One region of the Reinekea sp. genome, then DNA from elsewhere that is predicted to be linked to it. Evidence: predicted binding sites of a transcription regulator. Region 1 holds the regulator's gene; the other holds the start of a gene.
What was found. The regulator PhoB, encoded in region 1, activates phosphate uptake and scavenging genes when phosphate is short. The targets are predictions, from matches to a motif close to TGTCATANNNNTGTCANA.
Positions count from the first base shown of each region.

Region 2: a site for PhoB is predicted at 3,924-3,941, ahead of phnC (phosphonate ABC transporter ATP-binding protein). Genes of this name have one in related genera too.

Region 1 covers NZ_CEYAVF010000006.1:34,280-45,725, reverse strand. The annotation lists gene AC4FIC_RS04340 (chorismate--pyruvate lyase family protein) at 134-697, shown strand; gene ubiA (4-hydroxybenzoate octaprenyltransferase) at 651-1,514, shown strand; gene phoB (phosphate regulon transcriptional regulator PhoB) at 1,603-2,310, shown strand; gene phoR (phosphate regulon sensor histidine kinase PhoR) at 2,307-3,704, shown strand; gene AC4FIC_RS04320 (hypothetical protein) at 3,746-4,552, opposite strand; gene AC4FIC_RS04315 (DUF3392 family protein) at 5,300-5,635, opposite strand; gene AC4FIC_RS04310 (bacteriorhodopsin-like) at 6,009-6,710, opposite strand; tRNA gene AC4FIC_RS04305 (tRNA-Thr) at 7,047-7,122, opposite strand; gene phoU (phosphate signaling complex protein PhoU) at 7,226-7,945, opposite strand; gene pstB (phosphate ABC transporter ATP-binding protein PstB) at 7,958-8,782, opposite strand; gene pstA (phosphate ABC transporter permease PstA) at 8,834-10,147, opposite strand; gene pstC (phosphate ABC transporter permease subunit PstC) at 10,140-11,446, opposite strand, start outside.
Region 2 covers NZ_CEYAVF010000018.1:57,067-68,512, forward strand. The annotation lists gene AC4FIC_RS08905 (extracellular solute-binding protein) at 1-446, shown strand, start outside; gene AC4FIC_RS08910 (LysR family transcriptional regulator) at 471-1,388, opposite strand; gene pobA (4-hydroxybenzoate 3-monooxygenase) at 1,575-2,786, shown strand; gene AC4FIC_RS08920 (GNAT family N-acetyltransferase) at 2,885-3,430, shown strand; gene AC4FIC_RS08925 (TIGR02450 family Trp-rich protein) at 3,514-3,729, shown strand; gene phnC (phosphonate ABC transporter ATP-binding protein) at 4,164-5,075, shown strand; gene phnD (phosphonate ABC transporter substrate-binding protein) at 5,201-6,193, shown strand; gene phnE (phosphonate ABC transporter, permease protein PhnE) at 6,294-7,124, shown strand; gene phnF (phosphonate metabolism transcriptional regulator PhnF) at 7,185-7,922, shown strand; gene phnG (phosphonate C-P lyase system protein PhnG) at 7,924-8,364, shown strand; gene phnH (phosphonate C-P lyase system protein PhnH) at 8,366-9,040, shown strand; gene AC4FIC_RS08960 (carbon-phosphorus lyase complex subunit) at 9,031-10,215, shown strand; gene AC4FIC_RS08965 (alpha-D-ribose 1-methylphosphonate 5-phosphate C-P-lyase PhnJ) at 10,199-11,107, shown strand; gene phnK (phosphonate C-P lyase system protein PhnK) at 11,100-11,446, shown strand, end outside.

The DNA of each region.
Region 1 (11,446 bases):
CAGCAAAAACCTGTCCATTTGACCTTAAATCGTCTCATTTTGACTCTAAATAGCGGTTGAATACCGATTTGCGGTGGTGGCGGGACCCTCTGCCGAGGTAAACTGCGACCCCCACCGTCGATAAATAGAAGCCGTGATAGACCCTGCGTTCGATACCAATTTTGACCCTGATACGTGCAATTATGATTGGCAAGGTCTTGCGACGGTGGAATCTAACCTGCCGAATGAACTCCGCTATTGGCTAACCTTGCCCACCAGCCTGACTCAGGCTCTGAAGCGGCGCGCTGATGACTTTTCAGTCGAGGTGCTCGAGCAACGTCAGATCAACCTGGCACTGCCGATCGATGGCTTTCACGATCAACAGGCGCCTTGCCCGATGTTTTCTCGCAAGGTGCTATTAAAGCAGGGGGATACGCCGTGGGTCGCAGCGCACACCCTGATTCCCTTGAGCAGTCTGGCAGGCGGGCTGAATCAGTTAACTCAGTTGGCCAACAAACCCTTGGGTGAGCTGCTCTTTGCCACCCCGGGTATGCGCAAGGATCATCTCCAGGTCTGCACTACGGGTCTGGGTTGGGGCCGCCGGGCGCGTTACCACTTGCATCACCAACCGTTATTGGTGAGTGAATTTTTTTTACCAGAATTGATACTCTATGAACACAAACGTCTTACATTACTACATCAAACTCACTCGACTTGACCGACCCATCGGCATTTACCTGCTGCTCTGGCCGACTCTAAGCGCGCTCTGGCTGGCCGCAGAAGGCTTTCCGGGTCTGCCCGTGGTGCTGATCTTCACCCTAGGAGTGGTGCTGATGCGCTCCGCCGGCTGCGTAATCAATGACTTGGCCGATCGTAAAATCGATGGCCAAGTTAAGCGCACCGTCGCGCGCCCCTTGGTCTCCGGACTGGTGGCCCCAGGGGCCGCCCTGTGGCTGTTTTTCGGCTTACTGGTGCTGTCCTTTGGCCTGGTACTCTTTACCAATGCGCGTACCGTTGGCATGTCGGTCGTGGCACTGCTACTCGCATCGACCTACCCCTTTATGAAGCGCCACACCTATCTGCCCCAGGTTGTCCTAGGGGCGGCCTTTGCCTGGGCCATTCCGATGGCCTATACCGCCTTAGCGGTGCCGCTGTCCGATGTCGCCTGGCTGCTGTTCAGCGCCACAGTTTTGTGGACCGTCGCCTACGACACCCTCTATGCCATGGTTGACCGCGACGACGATCTGAAGATTGGCATGCGTTCCACCGCGATCCTATTTGGCGATGCCGATCGCCTTATGGTTGGACTGATTCAGGCTCTAACCTGGGTTACCTGGTTGATTATTGGCTTTAAGGCCAATTTGGGACTCTTTTGGTGGATTGGCTTGACGATCAGCGCGGGGCTATTTGGCTACCAACAGTGGTTAATACGCACTCGCGAGCGCAGTGCCTGCTTTGCTGCCTTTTTGAACAACCACTGGATCGGCATGGTATTATTTGTCGGGTTGGCGCTAAATTACCTAGTCGATATTTGACAACAATAGGTCGGGTGTCACATTTATGTCATCAAAGCTTCGTTAAATGTTCAAATTACCACTCAACAAAGCAAACGAGGCAAGCTGTATGTCGACCCGAACGATCCTAATTGTTGATGATGAGGCCGCCATTCGAGAGGTGCTGGTCACCGCCCTTGAAATGGCCGGCTACCGTACGATCGAAGCGGCCAATGCCCAAGACGCGCACAGTCTGGTCGTCGACCAGAAACCCGATCTGATTTTACTTGACTGGATGATGCCTCAGGTCAGCGGTGTCGAACTGGCTCGACGCCTCAAGCGTGACCCCTTGACCGCTGAGATTCCCATTATTATGCTCACCGCCAAGGGCGAAGAAGACCACAAGATCTCTGGCCTGGAAGCCGGTGCGGACGATTACATCACCAAACCCTTCTCCCCGCGTGAGCTGGTGGCGCGGTTAAAAGCGGTACTGCGGCGCTCGACGCCAGCGGGCATCGAGGCGCCCATTGAGGTCAATGGCCTCAAACTGGACCCCAACTCTCATCGGGTTACCACCTTGGATGCTGAGCTGACCATGGGGCCAACCGAGTTCCGTCTATTGCAGTATTTTATGAGTCATGCCGAGCGTGCCTATACCCGCGGGCAACTGCTCGACCAGGTCTGGGGCGGCAATGTGTATGTCGATGAACGCACGGTAGATGTGCATATTCGCCGTTTGCGCAAAGCCTTAGGTGACGAACACAAACTATTAATCCAAACTGTGCGCGGAACCGGTTACCGGTTTTCAACCAAGGTGAATGAAACGGACAATACATGATTCGAGATTTACGACGCAGCCATTACCGCCAACTCACCCTATCTCTGCTCGGGGCCGCCATAGTGGGGGCTTTTTTTGGCTACCCGTGGGTCTTTCTCGCCGTCTCAGCGATCGGCTATCTGATCTGGATCTCCTATCAACAGCACCGCTTGATCGCCTGGCTCATCTCCGGGGCGCGCAAAACACCACCAGAAGCCGTTGGTCTATGGGGGGTTATTTTTGACCATCTATACCGGGTGCAGCGCGATCATCGCAAGCAAGTCGGTAATTATCGCGAGGTGGTGCAGCGGATGCGCTCTTCGACCGAGGCGCTGGCCGACGGCATCATGCTGTTGGATGACAATGGCCATATTCAATGGTGGAACAGCGCCGCCCGGGATCTGTTAAACCTGCGTAAGGAAGACAGCGGCCAAATGCTGATCAACCTGCTGCGGGAACCGAAATTCATCAAGTTCTACCGCAAGAATTTGCATCGCGAACCGATTACACTAGATAATCCCGCCCGCCTAAATTGTCATATCCAGGTCATGATGACAGTCTTTGGTAAAGGCGAGCGCTTGATCGTGCTGCGCGATGTCACGCGTTTGCAGCAACTGGAATTGATGCGCCAGGACTTTGTCGCCAATGCGTCCCACGAGCTCAAAACACCGCTAACGGTCTTTAAGGGACACTTAGAAAATATCCTCAGCTTTGCCGACAACCTGAGTCCCCCGGTCACCAAGGCCCTGCGCAGCATGAGTAAGCAAACCCAACGGATGAATAACCTGGTCACCGATCTACTGATGTTGACCCGGCTCGATGCCGCCACCAGCAGCACCGAGGGCCAGGCTATCGACGTGGCGGCCATGCTGGCGCAGATCCAGAGCGATGCCCTGGAGCTGTCTGGGGAAAATGCCCACCTGATTAGCGTTGACTGCCAGTCGACTTGCCAACTCCTCGGCAGCCCCGGGGAAATACGCTCCGCGCTCAACAATCTGGTGTTTAATGCGGTCCACTACAGTCCCGCTGGCAGCCAGATCGACATCTGCTGGAAAAAGACAGCCAGGGGCGCTGTGTTGAGTGTGGCGGACCAGGGGCGAGGCATTGAGCAACATCACATTCCCCGCCTAACCGAGCGTTTCTATCGTGTCGACAGCGGTCGTTCGAGCGACACCGGGGGCACCGGTTTGGGCTTGGCGATCGTCAAACACGCCCTACAACATCACGATGCCCGACTCGATATCAGCAGCCGAAGCAACCGCGGCTCAGTGTTCAGCTGTATCTTTCCTGAAGAACGGCTGATCGACCCCACGGCAGAGGAACCGGATGACAGCGTTGCACCGGACGCTAACGAGGCAGAGATCTCGACTGGGGACCACAGCGTGGCATTGCTCGATCCAACCCAGGCCAGCTAAACAAGCTATGTTAGGTCAGTGAGCTGGCTCGCGCCGTGTCATCAGGTCTTGGCGTAGGGCTTAGCAACCAACTGCCAACGCTGCGGATCGGGCAGCACCTCAAGCAGTTCCACGTGCCGATAGCGCAAATCCTTTGCCACCAAGTCTCGTAAAGCCTGCTTAATCCCCGGCGGCGTATTGATTGATGTATAGATCTGGCTGATGGCACTTTCTGGCAGGTGGATGTCCGCCGGATTGCCATAGGCCACGCGCCATTCATCGCGACCTTGGTTTTCAGCATGGTCGCAAAAGAAACCCGGCAGGGGATTATCGGCGTTGACCGTAAAGCGGTGCTCAGCGCCATAGCCAACCTTACGCAGCAGCACTGGCGTGCCAGGGGTCGGCGAAAACATCGCATTGGTACTATTCAGTGCCAAACAAATACCCGATTGATCGGCCGCTAGGCTTGACCATCCGAAATGACTCAAGGCGCTGCTAAACAGCCGCAAGTAACCAATTTTTTCCAGTCTGCGTCTGCTGTAGGCCAAGTCGGTCGGTTTACGGTTGGCTAGGGCCCGTGCCTGGATAGTGTCGGCTAACCGATCGCCCTGGGCTTGGAAGGCTTCTAACGAGAGGATCTGACGAACATTGTCGGGCAGTTGGAGGTATTCCCGGACCATTTCGGCCTGGAACTCCTCGACGCTGACCGCCTGAGTGCGGTGGTCTTGCCATTGGTCGAGATCGATATAGGGCGCGAGTACACTCAGATCGACTTGCAGAGGCAAGAGCGCACTCTTCAGCACCCCCAACAGGGATACATCGCCATACAGGAACAACACCGTTTGGTCAGTTGACTTCACACCTAACATCGCTACAACCTAGGTTATTAGTTGGAAAACAGGGCTCAGTTCAACCCACCAAACAGATTAGTTGAGCCAACTGTTCATTACCCGCCTTGAGCAAGAATTCTGCCGCAAACGCCCGACGCTTTGTAAGAGATCACCTACAAATACTGTGCGCTTAACGGAGATTCTTACACACCACGGCTTATAGTAGCGCCAAAAGCCTTTAAAATGAAGGGATCGCCCGCACGCACTATTTGGCCCATTCCAGGCCGCATCCTGAGCGGCCTCAAACTGCCCTATACTGGTCCCAGTTCAGGACGAACCGAGTAATAGAGCGCCACCGGAGGGCAGATGGGCATGAGGCCGATCGGGATAACGCGAGCACGTGAAACGTGCTAAAGCCTAGGACGGGCTGGAACGGACTCCCATGGATCACCACAGAACGAGGAAGCGCTAGGACGGCGGCATACCATTGGATGGTCGGATTGGCAGGATGCTGATCGGCATTAGAGCCCGGATTGAGTGATCAGAAAGGGCCAAGGACGGCACCGTACCGGCGCAGCTGCAAAGGCTGTGCCGGTGTTCAGGATGAACACGACCCTTCACGGATGAAACGGCAACGGTACTGGATGTACGGCAATTCGCAGGATGCGGGCCGACCACAACGGGTTCGTGGATGAACAACCAAGGCTTACGACGCCAGGGGAAAGCTTGCTTTCCCCTTTTAATATCGCCCGCAATGCCATCTGCACCGTGGCCACCCTGCTCGGCTCATCCCTTGCGGCTGCGCCGCTCCGCCAACAAACCCAATAACAAGAAGGCAGCGACCACCAGCATCCCCAACCAAAGACTGCCGGCCGTCAGAATGACTCGCCGCACCAGTGGGATCAAATAGAGAATCGCCGCGCCATAAGCGAGTACACACAGCGCGACGAATATCAGGGTGCGCACGATAAAGTGCGCACCGCGCACCAGCACCCAAACCGCACGATTCAGCCGCGCACCGAAGATGGCCATCAGGGTCAGCACCAAGGTTGAAGCGATAAAAGTTAGATGGGGCACAAACCAACTGGAAAGTTCCGTTAGCATTAGGGTAATTAGGTCCATGGATTCGCTCGAGTGGGGTGGCAGGATTAAAAGGGGCGATCTGGCAGCCAGTGCGCAGCGGCCGATTCGCGAGCAAAGTGTAACCCGCCTAGCCCAAAACGCAAAAACCCCCGCGCCTTATGGGCTACGAGGGTTTATTACTTTGGTGCTGGCGCCGAGGGTATAACTCCAAACCTACTGATGACAAGTCAGGCCTCTTGGGCGCCTACCGAGGTCATGCAGAAGCCACTGGCCTCTATCAACCGAGGTTTGAGGTAGAAAAACACCACTGCAAGTGCAATTTCCCTTTCATTGGCAACTCAAGCCACCTCGCAACGGGGTACCGTTTGAGGTGCTTTATAGCCGATTTATAACCCCTTCAGCACATCTGCCGTTAGGCTTTACTTGACTCTGAGTCTGCTACCGCAGCAGCCCAGATAATCACGCCAAATCCAATCTTGTTCACAAAGTCGGCTAAATTGTAAACGACATTGAGTGTTACCGGGTCAGCACCGCCGCCCATGTAGCCAACAAAATAGCCGATCGGATAGATAGACCAACCCACCGTTACGCATAAAAGCATCCACTTATAAGCTTTCTGTACGTGAACATTTGAAAGTCCCGCGTTGATCTGACTCGCTTCGCCCTTGAAGATTTCCCAAACGATGAATCCCCATCCCAACATTGATGGGAAAAATGCTACCGTTGGATTCATCATGCCAGTTTCACCAAGGAAACCAAAGCCAAGCATGGCAATTGAACCGAGCAGTAAGCGCCAGAAAACACCGGAGGGTACCTTGGCAACGGCAGACAGAATCAAGTAGAACTCGATCATCAACAATGGCACCGTGAGTAACCAGTCAATGTAACGGAACTCCGTTGGCGATGTTCCAGTTTGTACCCAGACATCGCGCATGTAGAAGTAGTGAACCGCAGCAATCAGCGTGACTAAGCCTGAAACTGTTAACGACGTCTTCCATTTCCCAGCAACACGATCGCGCTCTACAAAGAAAAAAGCTGTAGCAGCAACCAGCGCCATTGATATCAGCCAGAACGACATGCCGACGGCATCTCCGGACGATAAGTTATCGCTCATATTGTAACCCCACCAAATTTTTAAGATTTATTATTTTTGCCGAATTACTGATCTAGCGGCGACCCGACAGGTTAGGTTGGACCACTGGTCAGAATGCAGTGGACTTTTCCATCTTACGTGAAATTGATCATTTTTAAAGCAATTTCAGCACTTCTGTTGTCAAATTGAATCACGAATCAAACCGGTTGTCCGCAATGGCAGACGCTCATGGCGGTGTTGGGAGGGATGCTGTGGCGCACCTGGATGCAGTAACAGGGCTTATGGAGACGGTCAATGAAACCATCCCCCAAAACGCAAAAACCCCCGCGCCTTAAGGGCTACGGGGGTTTCTTTGTTTGGTGCCGACACCAAGAGTCGAACTCGGGACCTACTGATTACAAGTCAGTTGCTCTACCAGCTGAGCTATGTCGGCTAACGGTTGCGAACTATATAGATGGATCTAAAAAAGGTCAACAAGCGATTGATTCATAAGTAGTTTTTTTATTAATTGGGCAAAAAAAGCGCTCGAGAGCGCCCTAATCCAGTTTCTTCAGTTGTTCGGTGATCTTATCCAGCTTCTTATGGCGCACATCCTTGCCCTTGACCAGATAGATTACCGACTCGGCGACATTGCGCGCATGGTCGCCGATACGCTCTAAAGAGCGCAAGGCCCACATCACGTTCAAGGCTCGGGAGATGGTGCGCGGGTCTTCCATCATCTTGGTTACCAGGGTCCGAATCGCGGTGCCGTATTCCAGATCGACGGCCTCATCCTGATGCATCACCGACAAGGCGGCGTCGGCATCCAGGCGAGCAAAGGCATCAAGCGACATATGCACCATCTGGCGGACCTTTTCGCCGATATGGCGCAATTCCACAAAGCCCTGCGGGCCTGAGCCGGAATCGGACAGCTCGATCGCCTGCTTGGCGATCTTGGCCGCCTCATCGCCCATGCGCTCCAGGTCGTTCACTGTCTTGGTCACGGAAATGATAAAGCGCAGATCCGATGCGGCCGGATTCCGCTTGGCCAATATATGGGTGGTCTCCTTGTCGATCATCAATTCCATCTTATTGACGTCCTTGTCCATCTTGATCGCTTTGGCGGCCAAGTCGGTATCGACGCTCATTAAGGAGCGAAAGGCGACATCTATCTGCTGTTCAACCAGCCCGCCCATTTCCATCAGGTGCTTACGCGCGCCTTCCAGCTCGGCATTGAATTGCGCCGAGGTGTGTCGATCAAAGGTTAATTTTTCCATATTTATATCCTCTTAGCCGAATCGCCCGGTGATGTAATCTTCCGTCAAACGATGGTCGGGCGCGGTGAAAATTTTGTCCGTGGTGCCCACTTCGATCAGGCGGCCTAGGTGGAAATAGGCGGTGCGTTGGGATACCCGCGCGGCCTGCTGCATGCTGTGGGTGACGATGGCGATGGTATAGTTGTTCGACAACTCATCGATCAGTTCTTCGATCCGTGCGGTCGCAATAGGATCCAATGCCGAGCAGGGCTCATCCATCAGGATCACTTCCGGCGATACTGCGATGGTTCGGGCAATACAGAGCCGCTGCTGCTGGCCACCAGATAAGCCGGTCGCCGGCTGATCCAAGCGATCCTTGACCTCATCCCAAATACTGGCCTTGCGTAAGGCGGTTTCGACCAACTCGTCCATCTCCGCGCGACGCGACACCAGGCCGTGGATGCGCGGACCGTAGGCGACATTGTCATAGATCGACTTAGGAAAGGGATTCGGTTTCTGGAAGACGATGCCCACCCGTGCGCGCAGGCTGACGACATCCATACCCTTGTTATAGATGTTTTCCCCATCGAGCAAAATATCACCCTGCACCTTGCAGGTATCGATGGTGTCGTTCATCCGGTTCAGGGTGCGCAAGAAGGTCGACTTGCCGCAACCGGATGGGCCAATCATAGCCAATACTTCATTCTTGCCGATATCCAGATCGACGCCAAAGATCGCCTGCTTGTCGGCATAGAAGACATCGACATTGCGCGTTGAAATGCGGGTGTCTTGTTGCGCCAGCAAGGGCTCGCCGACGGTCGACTTCCAGCCTTCGAAGGTCTGCTCTATTGAACTCATCTTATTCTTGACCACGTGAAAACCTCTCCATCTAATACATACGGGCTGGCACTACCAGCGCTGTTCAAATTTTTTGCGTAGAAACACGGCGATCAGATTCATGATGGCCAAGAAACCCAGCAACACCATGATGGCACCGGAGGTTTTTGCCACAAAGGCACGCTCCGGTAGATCCGACCAGAGGTAGACCTGAACCGGTAACACGGTCGACGGATCAAGTGGTGTGCCGGGCACATCGGCTATAAAGGCAATCATCCCGATCATCAACAACGGCGCGGTCTCACCCAAGGCCTGTGCCATACCAATAATGGTACCGGTGAGCATCCCAGGCATGGCCAGGGGTAGCACATGGTGCAGAACCGTCTGCATCTTCGAAGCCCCCAGGCCAAGCGCGGCTTCGCGGATCGATGGCGGCACTGCCTTGATCGACGAGCGCGACGAAATAATAATGGTCGGCAGAGTCATCAGGGTCAGCACCAATCCCCCCACCAGCGGCGCCGAGCGCGGCAGATGAAAGAGATTGATAAACACCGCCAAGCCCAAGAGGCCAAAGACGATCGATGGCACGGCGGCCAGGTTATTGATATTGACTTCAATAATTTCCGTGTAACGATTCTTAGGGGCAAACTCCTCCAGATAGATGGCCGCCGAAATCCCAATCGGAAAGGACAGGCTCAGGGTGACCAGGAGGGTAAAGAAGGAGCCGATCATCGCACCGCGAATACCCGCCTGTTCCGGTTCGCGCGAATCGCCGTTGGTGAAGAAGGTGGTGTTAAAGCTCTGTTTCATTTCGCCGCTGGCAACCAATTGGTCGACCAGACCGATCTGGAAGTCATTAAAGCGGCGCTCAATCTCTGGCACACTGGGGTCCACCTGGCCCTTCATATAGGCATCGACCTCATCGTCGGCCATCAGCCAGACGTCCTCGGTGGTGCCCAACAGAGCGGGATTGGCCAGCAAACGATCCTTTAGAGTGTAGATTGCGATGCTGCTCGCCAAACCGTTCAATTGGCGCGATTGCTTGCGCCCGGACACCTCGGGGAAACGAGTTTTTAAGGCTTTTTTGACCAATTGACTCCAATCGGCCAAGCGCACCTGGTCCTCATCGTTGAGATCGCTGAGGCCCAAAAGCGCGGCATCGTAATGGATCGTCAATTTAATTTCGGAACTGAAGAAGGTTGAAAAGCCAGCGGTAAAGATGGTGCCTAAGAGCACCGCCAAGAAGGTCAGGCCAATCACAATAGAGGCCATACCAAAAAACCGAAAGCGTTTTTCCTTGCCATAGCGTTTCGATAATTGCGCGGCCATGCGTTCCTGCTTGACCAGCGCCAGTCGTTCGATGGCGTTCAGAGTTTGATCAGTCATATTGCTCCCGGAATCTCTTAACAACGGCCAAGGCGACGATGTTTAACATAAGGGTGGTAATAAATAGCATCAGGCCCAAGGCAAAGGCCGACAGCGTTTTGGGGCTGTCGAACTCCTGATCACCGACCAGCAGGGTTGCGATTTGCACGGTGACCGTGGTGACCGCTTCCAAGGGGTTACCGGTTAGATTCGCCGCCAGACCCGCGGCCATAACCACGATCATGGTTTCACCAATCGCCCGTGAGGCGGCCAACAAAACGCCGCTAACGATACCGGGCAAGGCTGCGGGGAAGACTACCAGTTTGATGGTTTCGCTGCGCGTCGCGCCCAAACCGTAGGAGCCGTCACGCATCGAGTTGGGCACGGCATTGATCACGTCATCGGCGAGCGAGGAGACAAAAGGAATAATCATGATGCCCATTACTAGGCCTGCGGCCAAGGCGCTTTCCGAGGACACCGGATCTGCACCGAGGTTTTCAAAAAAGGTCTTTAATTGCGGTGCCATGGTCAGGGCCGCGAAGAAGCCGTAAACCACAGTCGGGATACCCGCCAACACCTCGAGCAGGGGCTTGACGATAGAGCGCATCTTCGGACTGGCGTATTCCACCAGGTACACCGCCGTCATCAAGCCGATGGGCACGGCCACAATTAATGCGATGCTAGCGATCAACAGCGTGCCGGCAAACAATGGAACCGCACCGAAGGCGCCGGATGAACCAGCCACTTCGGCATTTAAAGCCATCTGCGGGCTCCATTTGGTGCCAAAGACAAAGTCAGTAATCGGCACGGTCTGGAAAAAGCGAATGGATTCGAACATAACCGAGAACAGGATACCGACGGTCGTCAGGATCGCGATCATGGAACTCATTAACAGTAAAAGTCTCAGCACCCCTTCAAACTGGTTGCGCGCCTTCTGCTCGGGGCGGATTAGGCGCCAGCCAACTAAGCCGCCAAGGACGGTTAAGGACAACACCAACACGGTCTTACCGATCTGGCTTTGACTGCGCAGCAGTTCTAAGCGATCAATGGCAGCAAAATACGACGGATCGGACGCGCTGGACATAGCACCCAGTTGTAGATTGCTGATTTCCATCCACACCAGGCCCAGCTCCGACTGAGATAGACTATTAATGTGGTCTGGCATGCCGGCAATAACCATATTCTGGATAACCGTATTTTCAAAGGCCAGCCAAGCACACAGCAGCAATAACCCGGGCACACCGGCCCAAACAGCTGCCATTAACCCATAATAGTTGGGCAGCGAATGTAGGTTTCTAACGCCGCCTACGGCTTGTGCGA
Region 2 (11,446 bases), on a different contig from region 1:
TTACGCCGAAGGGGTCGGCCTGGTTATGGGCTTGGTCATTGGCCATCCCCTCATCGTCTAAGCTACAGGCCGAGGCAAAAGACTTTATCGCCTGGGCCACGTCTAAGGACTATATCAATAGGGTGGCCGAGTACGAGGGTTGGCTAGCCGTGCCGCCCGGTACGCGCAAGTCGACCTATGCCAATAAAAACTATCGCCAGGCTGCGCCCTTTGCCGACTATGTATTTGACGCCATTAACAGTGCTAACCCTCGGGATGCCACCCTAACGGCCAATCCCTATACCGGCATACAATTTGTCGCGGTGCCGGAATTCACCGCAATCGGTAATTTTGTCTCGCAGAGCATTAATGCGGTGCTGCAAGGTAAGCTGACGGTCGACCAAGCGCTAGCCAAGTCTCAGGCATTTACGCTGGACGTTATGAAAAATGCCGGAACGGCTCAGTAGAACTGCCCGGCAGCAGAGACGCTGTTACAGCTCCAGTTCGGCCAAGCGCAGTTTGTTGTGCGCCACCCGGGTGAGGATGGTGGCCAGGTGTCCGGCCATCAAGGTCATCGGGCTGTCTTTGCGATGAATGATGTAGAGCGGATAGCTGGGGATACCCTGCGCGATGGGCACCTGAATTAGGTGGTCGGCATACTGCGGTACCTGGGTCAATTTGGCCGGTAGCAGGGCCACTGCATCGGCGGCAAACAGAAACCCCAGCGTGCTGGTCAACGAAAAGCATTCCATGGTCGGCGTGGGGGTCGATAGGCCGGCGGCCTCAAATACCTTGACCACGAGTGGACTCAGGCTGGCACCGGCGCCAATGTGTATCCAGTTGGCCTGCTCCAACTCAGTCAGGGTGGTGCAGGCGGCAAACCGGCTTTGGGCGTTGGTGACCACGGCCATCGGCATGGTTTCAAGCACCTCAATGCTAAATTCACTGGCTGGTAGTGGCTCCCACAGCGGGCAAACCGCGAAATCGATCTGACCGCTGCGCAGTTGTTCGACCGCCACGGCCTGCAGTCCTTCATAGATCTCCAACCGGGTCGCCGGAAACTGGTGTTGAAATAGCCGCACGGTTTGCGGAATGAGATCCACCGTGGAGGCCGGTGCCACCGAGATGCGCACCACACTGTCGAGCGCCCCGCGCAGCTGGTCCATCTCCGCGCGCGCGCGTTCGGTCTCATTGACGATGGTGCGGGCGCGCACCAGAAAGTGCTCGCCATAGCGGGTCAGTTCAATGCCCTGTGCGCTGCGCACCATTAGGGGCACACCCAGTTCCGCTTCTAAGGCCCGGATCTTCTTCGATAGGCCGGGCTGGGAGCGGTTGAGCTGCTTGGCACCGGCGCGGATGCTGCCGCCGTCGACCACGGCAATAAAGGCCTCAATAAGTTCCAGCTTCACAATGCGTTCTCCCTAGGCTATATCAATTAGTTATCACTAAGCGTAAATGGGTATCTTTTGGAATAGTAATGCCAATGGTACGTTTTGGCTATGACTTGTGTGCAGCGATACTCGCTTGGGCCGATACGGTTCGATCACACAGGGATCACCTAACAATAATTGCCTAGCACAAAGTGGAGCGTATTCATGACACAGACCCATAAGACCCAGACCCCGGTTCTGAAAACACAGGTGGCCATCATCGGCGGTGGCCCGTCGGGCATGCTCTTGTCGTTGTTGCTCAGCAAAGAAGGCATCGACAACGTGGTGCTGGAACGCTCCAGTCGTGACCATGTCTTAGCGCGTATCCGCGCCGGGGTCTTGGAGTGGGGCAGTGTTGAACTGTTGCGTCGGGCCGGCGTCGGCGCCCGCATGGACCGTGATGGCCATGTGCACAACGGTACACGCGTCGCCTGGCAGGGTGAACATACCATGCTGATCGATTCCAAAAAATGGACCGGTAAATCCTTTATGGCCTACGGCCAATCCTATGTGACCGAGGATCTCTATGCCGCGGTATCCGAGATCGAGACCCCGGTGTTGCACGATGTCAGTGATGTGCAGCTGCATGAGCTGACCGGTGCCAGTCACGTTACCTTTGTGCAAGACGGGGTCGCGCAACGACTCGATTGCGACTTTATTGCCGGCTGCGACGGTTTTCACGGCGTGTCGCGCCAAGCCATACCAGCCAGCGTGCAAAAGAACTATGAAAAGGTTTATCCCTTCGGTTGGTTGGGTGTCTTATCGGAAACCCCGCCCTTACCCGACCTCTGGTATGTGCAGCACGAACGCGGCTTTGCCCTCGCCTCGCAACGCAGTGCAATGCTCAGCCGCTATTATGTGCAATGCCCAATCACCGATCGGGTCGAAGACTGGTCCGATGAACGGTTCTGGAACGAACTGATCGCCCGTTTTCCGCCGGAGATTGGCAGTGCCATTATCACCGGCCCCTCGATCGAGAAGTCGATTGCTCCGTTGCGCAGCTTTGTCACCGAACCGATGCGCTATGGCGCCTTGTTTCTGTGCGGCGACGCGGCGCACATCGTGCCACCCACGGGCGCTAAGGGCCTGAACCTGGCCTTGTCGGATGTCTACTATCTGTGGCGCGGCCTGACTCAGCACTATCAGCAGGGCAGTGATACCTTGCTCGATCGTTATTCTGAGGTCGCGCTCGATCGTGTTTGGAAAACGGAACGTTTCAGCTGGTGGATGACGTCTTTATTACACGTCTTTCCCGAGCAATCGAGCTTCGACCATCGAACCCAAGCCGCCGAGCTCAATAGCATTCTGGCCTCAGAACACGCCCAAGCCTGGCTGGCCGAGCAGTACGCCGGCTTCCCGGTTGAAGATTGGGGTTGAATCCCTATAGCCCTTTAAGCAGTCGTTAGACTGTGACAATGGGCCGAAGCGGCAGATTGCTTGGTTAAAAACAGCAACCGGAGTGTTATGGTTATCCCGTGTCGGCGTATCCTGCCGTCTCTGTTAACTGGGAATATATGACCATGATGTCCGACCTTAGGCTGCGCAATGTCACCGAACGGGATCTGGAGCGCTGTTTCGCTATAGAACAGATTGCCTATGCCGGTGATGAGGCGGCCAGCAAAGAAAAAATCCTTAAACGCATTCGGCAATACCCCGAAGGTTTTATTGTCCTGGAAAATGATCACGAGGTGATCGGTTTTATCAATTGCGGGGCAACCGACAGGGTAGAGATGGCCGATGATGAATTTAAATCGTTGGTCGGGCATGATCCCAAGGGGAAGAAGATAGTGATTATGTCGGTCGTGGTGCATCCGGACTACCAGCAGCAGGGCATGGCCGGCCGGCTGCTGGTGCACTTTATTGACGCCATGCGAACGCTGGGTAAAACCGACCTATACCTGATGTGCCAAACTGAATTGATCGATCTCTATGCCCGCTATGGATTCGTTTATCTGACCGAATCGGCCTCCGATCACGGCGGTCTGAGCTGGCACGAGATGCGCTTAACGCTCTTACCCTAAGGCGGCGCCAAAAAGGCGCAGCCACCCTGATCCAACTGGGATCGGGTCGAGTATCTATAGCCGAACCCGTCTTTGGAGTCCCGATGAACCAACTCAATCCCAAAAAACTGCTCAACAGCAAATGGACGGCCGTGCAGCCACGCGAAAAAGAAAAGCACTTCCGGATCAGTGAAGTCGAGTTTGACGAGGAAGGCGTGGTAATCGATTGCTTTATCGAGGCGGTCGTGTCGAATAACTTCTACGCCATTCAATGGCAAGACCTTAAAGACAGCACGCGCTGGCTGCAAGGCTGGAAGTAGCACTATTGGCATAGGCACTGTTGGGTTCAATCTATTCGACTGCGCTCGGGCCGTTTGCCACTAAAGCGTCTATTACGCAAAAAACTCTAATGCCTGTTGTATAAAAAATGCATAACCGCCCACGCCCGGCCAACCCTGTTGGCCCATTCAGTAGCTTTGGGTCAAAACTACACACCCCTCAGCTATGCCCTCAATATGACAGCTGTGTGACAACCCCATTACAGCCAGCCCAATCCCCACCGGCCCAATCCCCCCGCAACCCCCGATCTTCCTAGACCAGTCAAATTTCGCCCTGCTTTGGGGTAGGTCATGCCGACGAGGCGATTCATCAGAATGTACTCTTAGGTGCATAAAAGTTTCATCCTTTGGTCACTGGAACGTCAAATACACTCGCTACTGTTGTCTAGACAAATTAACAACAACAGGCAAACGCCATGAGTACTCAAAGTGTCTACCGCAGCCCATCGGCCTCAGAAACTGTTCCTGCTATTGGTTCGGTTAATCGGGCAGCCTTGGTCGGCGCATCACAATCAAATCAGGGTGCAAAGCGCCCGGCTATAGAAATTCGTGGTGTCAGTAAGACCTTTATTCGCGGCACTCGGGCGATCGATGACCTTAGCCTGACGGTGCACCGTGGTGACATGGTGGCCTTAATTGGTCCTTCGGGCTCGGGTAAATCGACGCTGTTACGGCACATCAATGGCCTAACCTACGGTGATCGAGCTGAGACGTCGGACGACATCAGCAGCATCGCCGTCATGTCGAACTATACCCAGCAAGGTGGCAAACGCACCACCCATACCCAGCCAAGCCGTAAGAAAATTGGTTACATCTTTCAGCAGTTTAACTTGGTCAATCGACTGTCGGTTTTAACCAATGTTCTGGTCGGTGGCCTCGGCCATATGCCGGTCTGGCGGGCGACGCTGGGTTGGTTTTCCGCTGCCGAGAAGAGTCAAGCATTGACTGCTCTGGCGCGGGTGGGGATGGCTGAATTTTGTCACCAACGGGCCAGTACCTTATCCGGTGGCCAGCAACAACGTGTTGCCATTGCTCGAGCATTGATGCAAAAGGCTGACATTATCTTGGCCGATGAACCGATCGCTTCGCTCGATCCGGTGGCAGCCAGAGTGGTTATGCAAATTCTCAAAGACATAAACGAACACGATGGTAAGACGGTGGTCGTGACCCTGCATCAAGTGAACTATGCCACCAGCTATTGTCAGCGTGTGGTTGCCTTAAAAAAAGGCAAACTCTATTTCGATGGACCGGCCGCAGAATTGACCACAAATCGTCTCGGCTCGCTCTATGAGGCCAATGAAATAGAAGAGCTGTTGGCCGGCGGATAATCACAGTTTTCCTGCGGTGTTGACGGCGGTCGAATGTGCGGTGTCATCGTGCGATCGATCGAAGTCAGGACCAAGCATGATCTTAAAACGTTTTATAAACCTACCAACCATACTTAGGAGCACCGATGTTAAAAAATGTCTTCAAAACCACAGCGGCCAGACTGCTGGCGGCAACAGCTCTGCTGAGCCCCATCGTCCAGGCGGAAACCGCTGAATTGAACTTTGGCATTATTGCCACCGAATCGACCCAGGGTTTGAAAGACCAATGGATGCCGTTTCTCAACGATATGAGCGAAAAATTGGGGGTTAAAATTAATCCTTTCTTCGCCTCTGATTATGCGGGTGTCATTCAAGCGATGCGTTTTGATAAGGTCGACCTGGCCTGGTACGGCAACAAGTCGGCAATGGAAGCGGTTGATCGGGCGGGCGGCGAAATTTTCGCGCAGACCGTCGACGTCATGGGCAATCCGGGTTACTGGTCGTTATTGATTACCCACCAAGACAACACCGAAATAAACAACGTGGCCGATATGTTGGCCAACGCAGGCAGTCTCACTTTCGGTAATGGTGATCCAAATTCCACCTCGGGTTACCTGGTGCCGTCTTACTATGTTTGGGCCAAAAATGGCGTTGAGCCGAACAAGATATTTAAACGCACGATGAACTCGAATCATGAAACCAATGCGCTGTCAGTGGCGACCAAGAAAGTCGATATCGCTACCAATAACACTGAAAACATGGCCCGAATCCAAGAAAATTTCCCGGATCGTTTTAACGATATAAAGGTCATTTGGAAGTCACCGTTGATTCCATCGGATCCCATTGTTTGGCGTAAAAATCTGGATGAAGCCACCAAATCTGCAATCTATGACTTCATTATGAACTACGGCAAGACTGGCGACGCGCAAGAATTAACCAATCTCAATAATATTGGATGGGCGCCCTTTAAAGCGTCGAGCGATTTGCAATTGTTGCCGATCCGCCAATTGGTCTTATACAAAGAACTGATCCGATTAACGGCCAGCGATATTAAGACCAAAGAGACTGATATAGCGGCCATCAATGCCCAGTTAGGCGAATTGAACCGCATGATGGCGGCGTTGGAAGCACAGCAGTAAGGTTGCCCGCAGGGCGGACCCGCTCTGGCAATCAAACCCCAACCTGAGCAGCAGCGACCTTTTAGGGTCGCTGTTATTCGGCACAAAATCTGGACAACCTATGACCGCTCATCAAGCCATACCCACCCAACCGTCCAACACCGCTGCTACGCAAATGCATTACAGCTCGATCAATCGCTGGCGCGCCCTACGTTCATTGGTGCTTTGGCCCATGGCCGCACTGGTTTTAATCTGGGCCTGGCAGGGTGCTGAAATGGACTTTGGCATGCTGATTCGGGATCGCGCCAATATAGCGATACTGGCCGGTGATTTTTTTCCGCCCAATTTTCAAAACTGGAAGTTCTATGTCGCCGAGATGCTAGTGACTATACAGGTCGCCATCTGGGGCACTCTGCTGGCGGTTATTTTGGCGGTACCCTTTAGTATTCTTAGTGCCGAAAATCTGGTGCCAGTCTGGGTCTATCAGCCGATTCGACGTCTTATGGATGCTGCGCGCGCTATTAATGAGTTGGTGTTTGCCATGTTGTTCGTGGTCGCCGTGGGCCTCGGTCCGTTCGCTGGCGTGATGGCACTTTTTATTCACACTACCGGCGTGCTTGCTAAGTTATTTTCCGAAGCCATTGAGGCTATCGAGCCGGGTCCGGTTGAAGGCGTTCGTGCCGTCGGTGCCAATGGCTTGCAGGAAATTATTTTCGGGGTGATTCCCCAGGTTTTACCGCTGTGGATCTCCTACACCCTGTATCGATTTGAATCGAACCTTCGCTCGGCCACGGTCATTGGCATGGTGGGTGCCGGCGGTATCGGTGTGGTGTTATGGGAATCGATGCGCGGTTTTCAGTTCGCCAATACCTGCGCCATTATTCTGATCATCATTCTCGCCGTGTCGCTGCTCGATATTCTTTCCCAATTCATTCGCAAGTCGTTTATCTAAGGGCACCCGATGCAGGCTCAGGCGCTTAATATAGAAACCTGTCTAGACAAGCCAGATGGTATGGCCGCTGACCCGATATATCGGCAGGTAGCCCTGTTGCTGGAACAGGATATTAGAAGCCATTTAAAACCGGGCGATTTGTTAGCGTCCGAGATGAAACTGGCGAGCCGTTTTAAAGTCAACCGCCATACGGTACGGCGTTCGATCGATCAATTGGTACGTGCCGGCCTGGTCGTAAAACAACAGGGACGGGGCACCCAGGTGGTCTCCAATCAGATCGAATACCTGCTCAACCCAGCCGGTAAGTTTACTAAAAATTTGACCGAGAAAGGCAAGTCGAGTCAAGCACTGTTGCTCGCTACGCGTTCCTACACGGTCGCCACTGTGCCAGCCGGGATAGGGCGTATCTTTGCGCTCCAGTATCCGGCCGGTGGCACCCTGATGGAATTGCAAACGCTGCGCTTTATGGAACAGGTGCCGGTCTGTTTGATTCACCATTACGTGTGGGCGCAGGCGCTGCCCGGTATCGCGACCAGCTATAGCGGGGGGTCGCTGCACCGCCACATCGAAAATCATTATCAACGCACATTGCAGCGCAGTCAGATTCAGTTTTCGGCCGTCCTCGCCACCAACCGGCAGGCGATTCACTTGAAGTGCGCGGTCGACAGTCCGCTGGCGATAGTGCAATCGGTCAATCACGATCAACAGAGTCGGACGTTGGTGGAAGTATCGGTGAGCTACTCCCGCCCCGACCGGCTGCAATATCAAATCGATTTCAATACCACGGAGGTCAGCTGATATGAGCCGACAAGAGTACACCCGCAGTCAATGGCAACGTCTGTTTGCCCTGGCCAATGAACACGACTTACAGGATCTGTATCAGCACGCCGACTGGGCCGCGCCTTATGAACTCAGCCAAGGGCCCGAGACCGGACTGGTGACAGTGCGTGGTCGGGTTAGTGGCGACGGCGCGGCCTTTAATTTGGGCGATGCCAGTGTCACCAAAACGCAGGTGGTGCTGCACGATGGCACCCGCGGTTTTGCCATGACCCTGGGCGCGAATGCCACTCATTCATTGCTGGCCGCGTTACTCGATGCCGCCATGCAGGTACCGCAAGCGGTGCGTCTGGCCGTGCCGATGCGCCAGTTGGCCGCCACTTTGGCGCAGCGTCATGCCGCGCGCCAGCAGCAAATAAGTAGCACCAAGGTTGATTTTTTCACTCTGGTGCGAGGAGATTGATATGACGACTCAAGCACCTACTTCCGCCCAAGCACCTACGCCCGCCCAAGCGCCGAGCGCGGCCGAACAATCGGCGCGCCAATTTCGCCAGATTCTCGATGCCCAATCCTACCCTGGTCGTGCGCTAAGCCTAATGCAAGAAACAGGACCCTTAGATCCAGTCGGCTTATCACCGGCCTGCCAGATATTAGTGGAAAACCTGGTTAATCGAGACGTCCAGGTGGCCTTTGCTGCCAGCCTACCGTCTGCTGAGTTGGCTCGCTGGGTGCGCCTGACCCTGAACAGTGAAGTGGTCGCGGTGGCCGAGGCTGACTTTATAGTCTGCCGCCAGGCCGATCTGGCGCACCTTGATTTGACCCAGCTGGGCCTGGGCACCATGGCCTCGCCTGAGTTGGGCGCTACCCTGGTGATCGACTATCAGGGGCCGGATCTAACTGCCGTGAGCGCTGAAGCGACAGCCGGCTGTGTGCGCTTAACGGGCCCTGGCATCAATCCACAGGGACCGGTGAAGCGTCTGAATCTGACCGAGATCGATGCAGCCTTTTGGCACCAACGGGCCGACTGCAACGGCTCGTTCCCGATGGGTTTTGATATCTTTATCTGCCGCGACTCAGAGCTCATTGCTCTGCCGCGTACCACCCGTATTCAGCTCGAAGGAGACGCCGCATGTATGTAGCCGTTAAGGGTGGCGAACAGGCCATCGACAATGCCCATCGCTTGCTCGCGGCCTACTGTCGCGGCGACGCGCAGGCGGCCGAGGTCTCGGTCGCGCAATTGAGCCAACAGTGTCCGTTTGCCATCAGCCGAATCATGGCCGAGGGCAGCCTCTACGATCGTGACCTGGCCGGTCTTGCTCTGAAGCAGGCTGGGGGTGATTTGGTCGAGGCGATCTTTTTAATCCGCGCCTTCCGCACCACCTTGTCGCGCTTCGGCTACAGTGCCCCGGTCGATACTCGCGCGATGCGCATCGAACGACGCATCTCGGCGGTCTATAAGGATTTACCCGGTGGCCAGGTATTGGGGCCGACCTTCGACTACACCCATCGGCTGCTGAATTTCCAACTGCTGGAAAATCGTGCGCCGGTTCAAACCGACATTGCAACCGCAGCGGCTGTGGACCCGAGCACGGCGACTGACTCGCTCAGCGCTCATCGGGTGAGCGATTTGCTGCGTCAGGAAGGGTTGCTGTCATCGCCCACTGCGAGCGCGGGCGAACCGGTCGACCTGTCGCTTGAGCCATTGACCTTTCCAGCGCAGCGCACTACCCGGTTGCAAGCCTTAGCACGTGGCGATGAAGGCTTTCTAATGTCCATGGCCTACTCGACTCAGCGCGGGTATGCGCGCAATCATCCCTTTGCCGGCGAAATCCGCATGGGCTGGGTTGAAGTCGAGTTCTACTGCGCCGAGATGGACGACACCCTGTGTTTGGGTGAAATCGAAATCAGCGAATGTGACATGGTCAATCAGTTCGTCGGCAGCAAGGACGCCTTGCCACAGTTTACCCAAGGCTATGGCCTCAGCTTCGGCTACAACGAACGAAAAATTATGGCCATGGCGTTGGTCGATCGCGCGTTGCGCGGCGACGAATTTAATGAGCCGGAGGACGCCCCGGCCCAGCAACAGGAATTTGTTCTGGCCCATTGCGATGCCCTCGATGCCTCCGGCTTTGTGTCGCATCTTAAACTGCCCCATTACGTCGATTTTCAATCGGAGTTGGAATTGATTCGCAGCTTACGCGCCAAGGCCAGTGCGCAACAGCCTACCGAAAACCCGAGCGATAAGCGCTCGCAACCGTCCGTCCGCCCATCCCACGCTGACGCTCTGGAGGTCACCGATGACAGTGCACGCTAAGGTCCAACCGATTCACTATAACTTCGGTTATCTCGATGAGACCACGAAAAAAATGATCCGCCGGGCCTTGCTCAAGGGCATTGCCATTCCCGGTTATCAGGTGCCGTTCGGTGGTCGCGAGATGCCCATGCCCTATGGTTGGGGTACCGGCGGCATTCAGATCACCGCCGCCATTATTGCACCGGATGAGGTCTTGAAGGTGATCGATCAGGGCGCCGATGACACCACCAATGCGGTCTCGATTCGTAAGTTTTTCCATCAGGTGAGCGGCGTGGCGACGACCACCGAAACGGCGCAGGCCTCATTGATCCAAACCCGGCATCGCATTCCCGAGCGGCCCTTGCAGGAACATCAGATACTGGTGTTCCAGGTGCCGATTCCGGAACCGCTGCGCTTTATCGAACCGAGTGAAAGTGAAACCAGCAAGATGCATGCTCTAGCGGAGTACGGCGTGATGCACGTAAAACTGTACGAAGACATTGCCCAATACGGCAAGATCGCTACCGCTTATGCCTACCCGGTCGAGGTCAATCAACGCTATATCATGGACCCGTCGCCGATCCCGAAATTCGACAACCCCAAGTTGCACCAGTCGGCAGCACTGCTGTTGTTTGGCGCCGGTCGTGAGAAACGCATTTATGCTGTGCCGCCCTATACCGATGTGAAGAGTTTGGAGTTTGACGACTACCCCTTTGAGATCGAGCAGTGGCCCGACAACTGCGCGGTGTGCGACGCCGGTGACAGTTTCCTCGATGAAATAGTGCTCGATAACGCCGGGCGACGAGAATTTATCTGCTCCGATTCCGATTACTGTCAGGCGCGGGTTGCCCAGGGCTTTCAGGGCAGTGCCAATCGCGTGAGCGAAACCGTGCAAGGAGAACAGGATGTTTAACTACCAAGGCAAGGCACCGACCAGTCTGTTATCGGTTAAGAATTTGACCCGTCTTTATGCGCCGAACACCGGTGCTCAGGATGTGTCGTTTGAGCTCTATCCGGGTGAAGTCCTGGCCATTGTCGGGGAATCCGGCTCCGGCAAGAGCACCCTATTGCAGAGTTTGTGTGGCAGTGTGCCGCCCGACGCCGGCCAGGTCATCTATCAGGATACGGCCGGTCAAAGCCAGTCGCTCTATGAACTGTCGGAAGCACGTCGGCGGCTGTTGATGCGCACCGATCTCGGCCTGGTGCATCAGAACCCGCGTGATGGCCTGCGCTTGCGCGTCAGTGCCGGGGG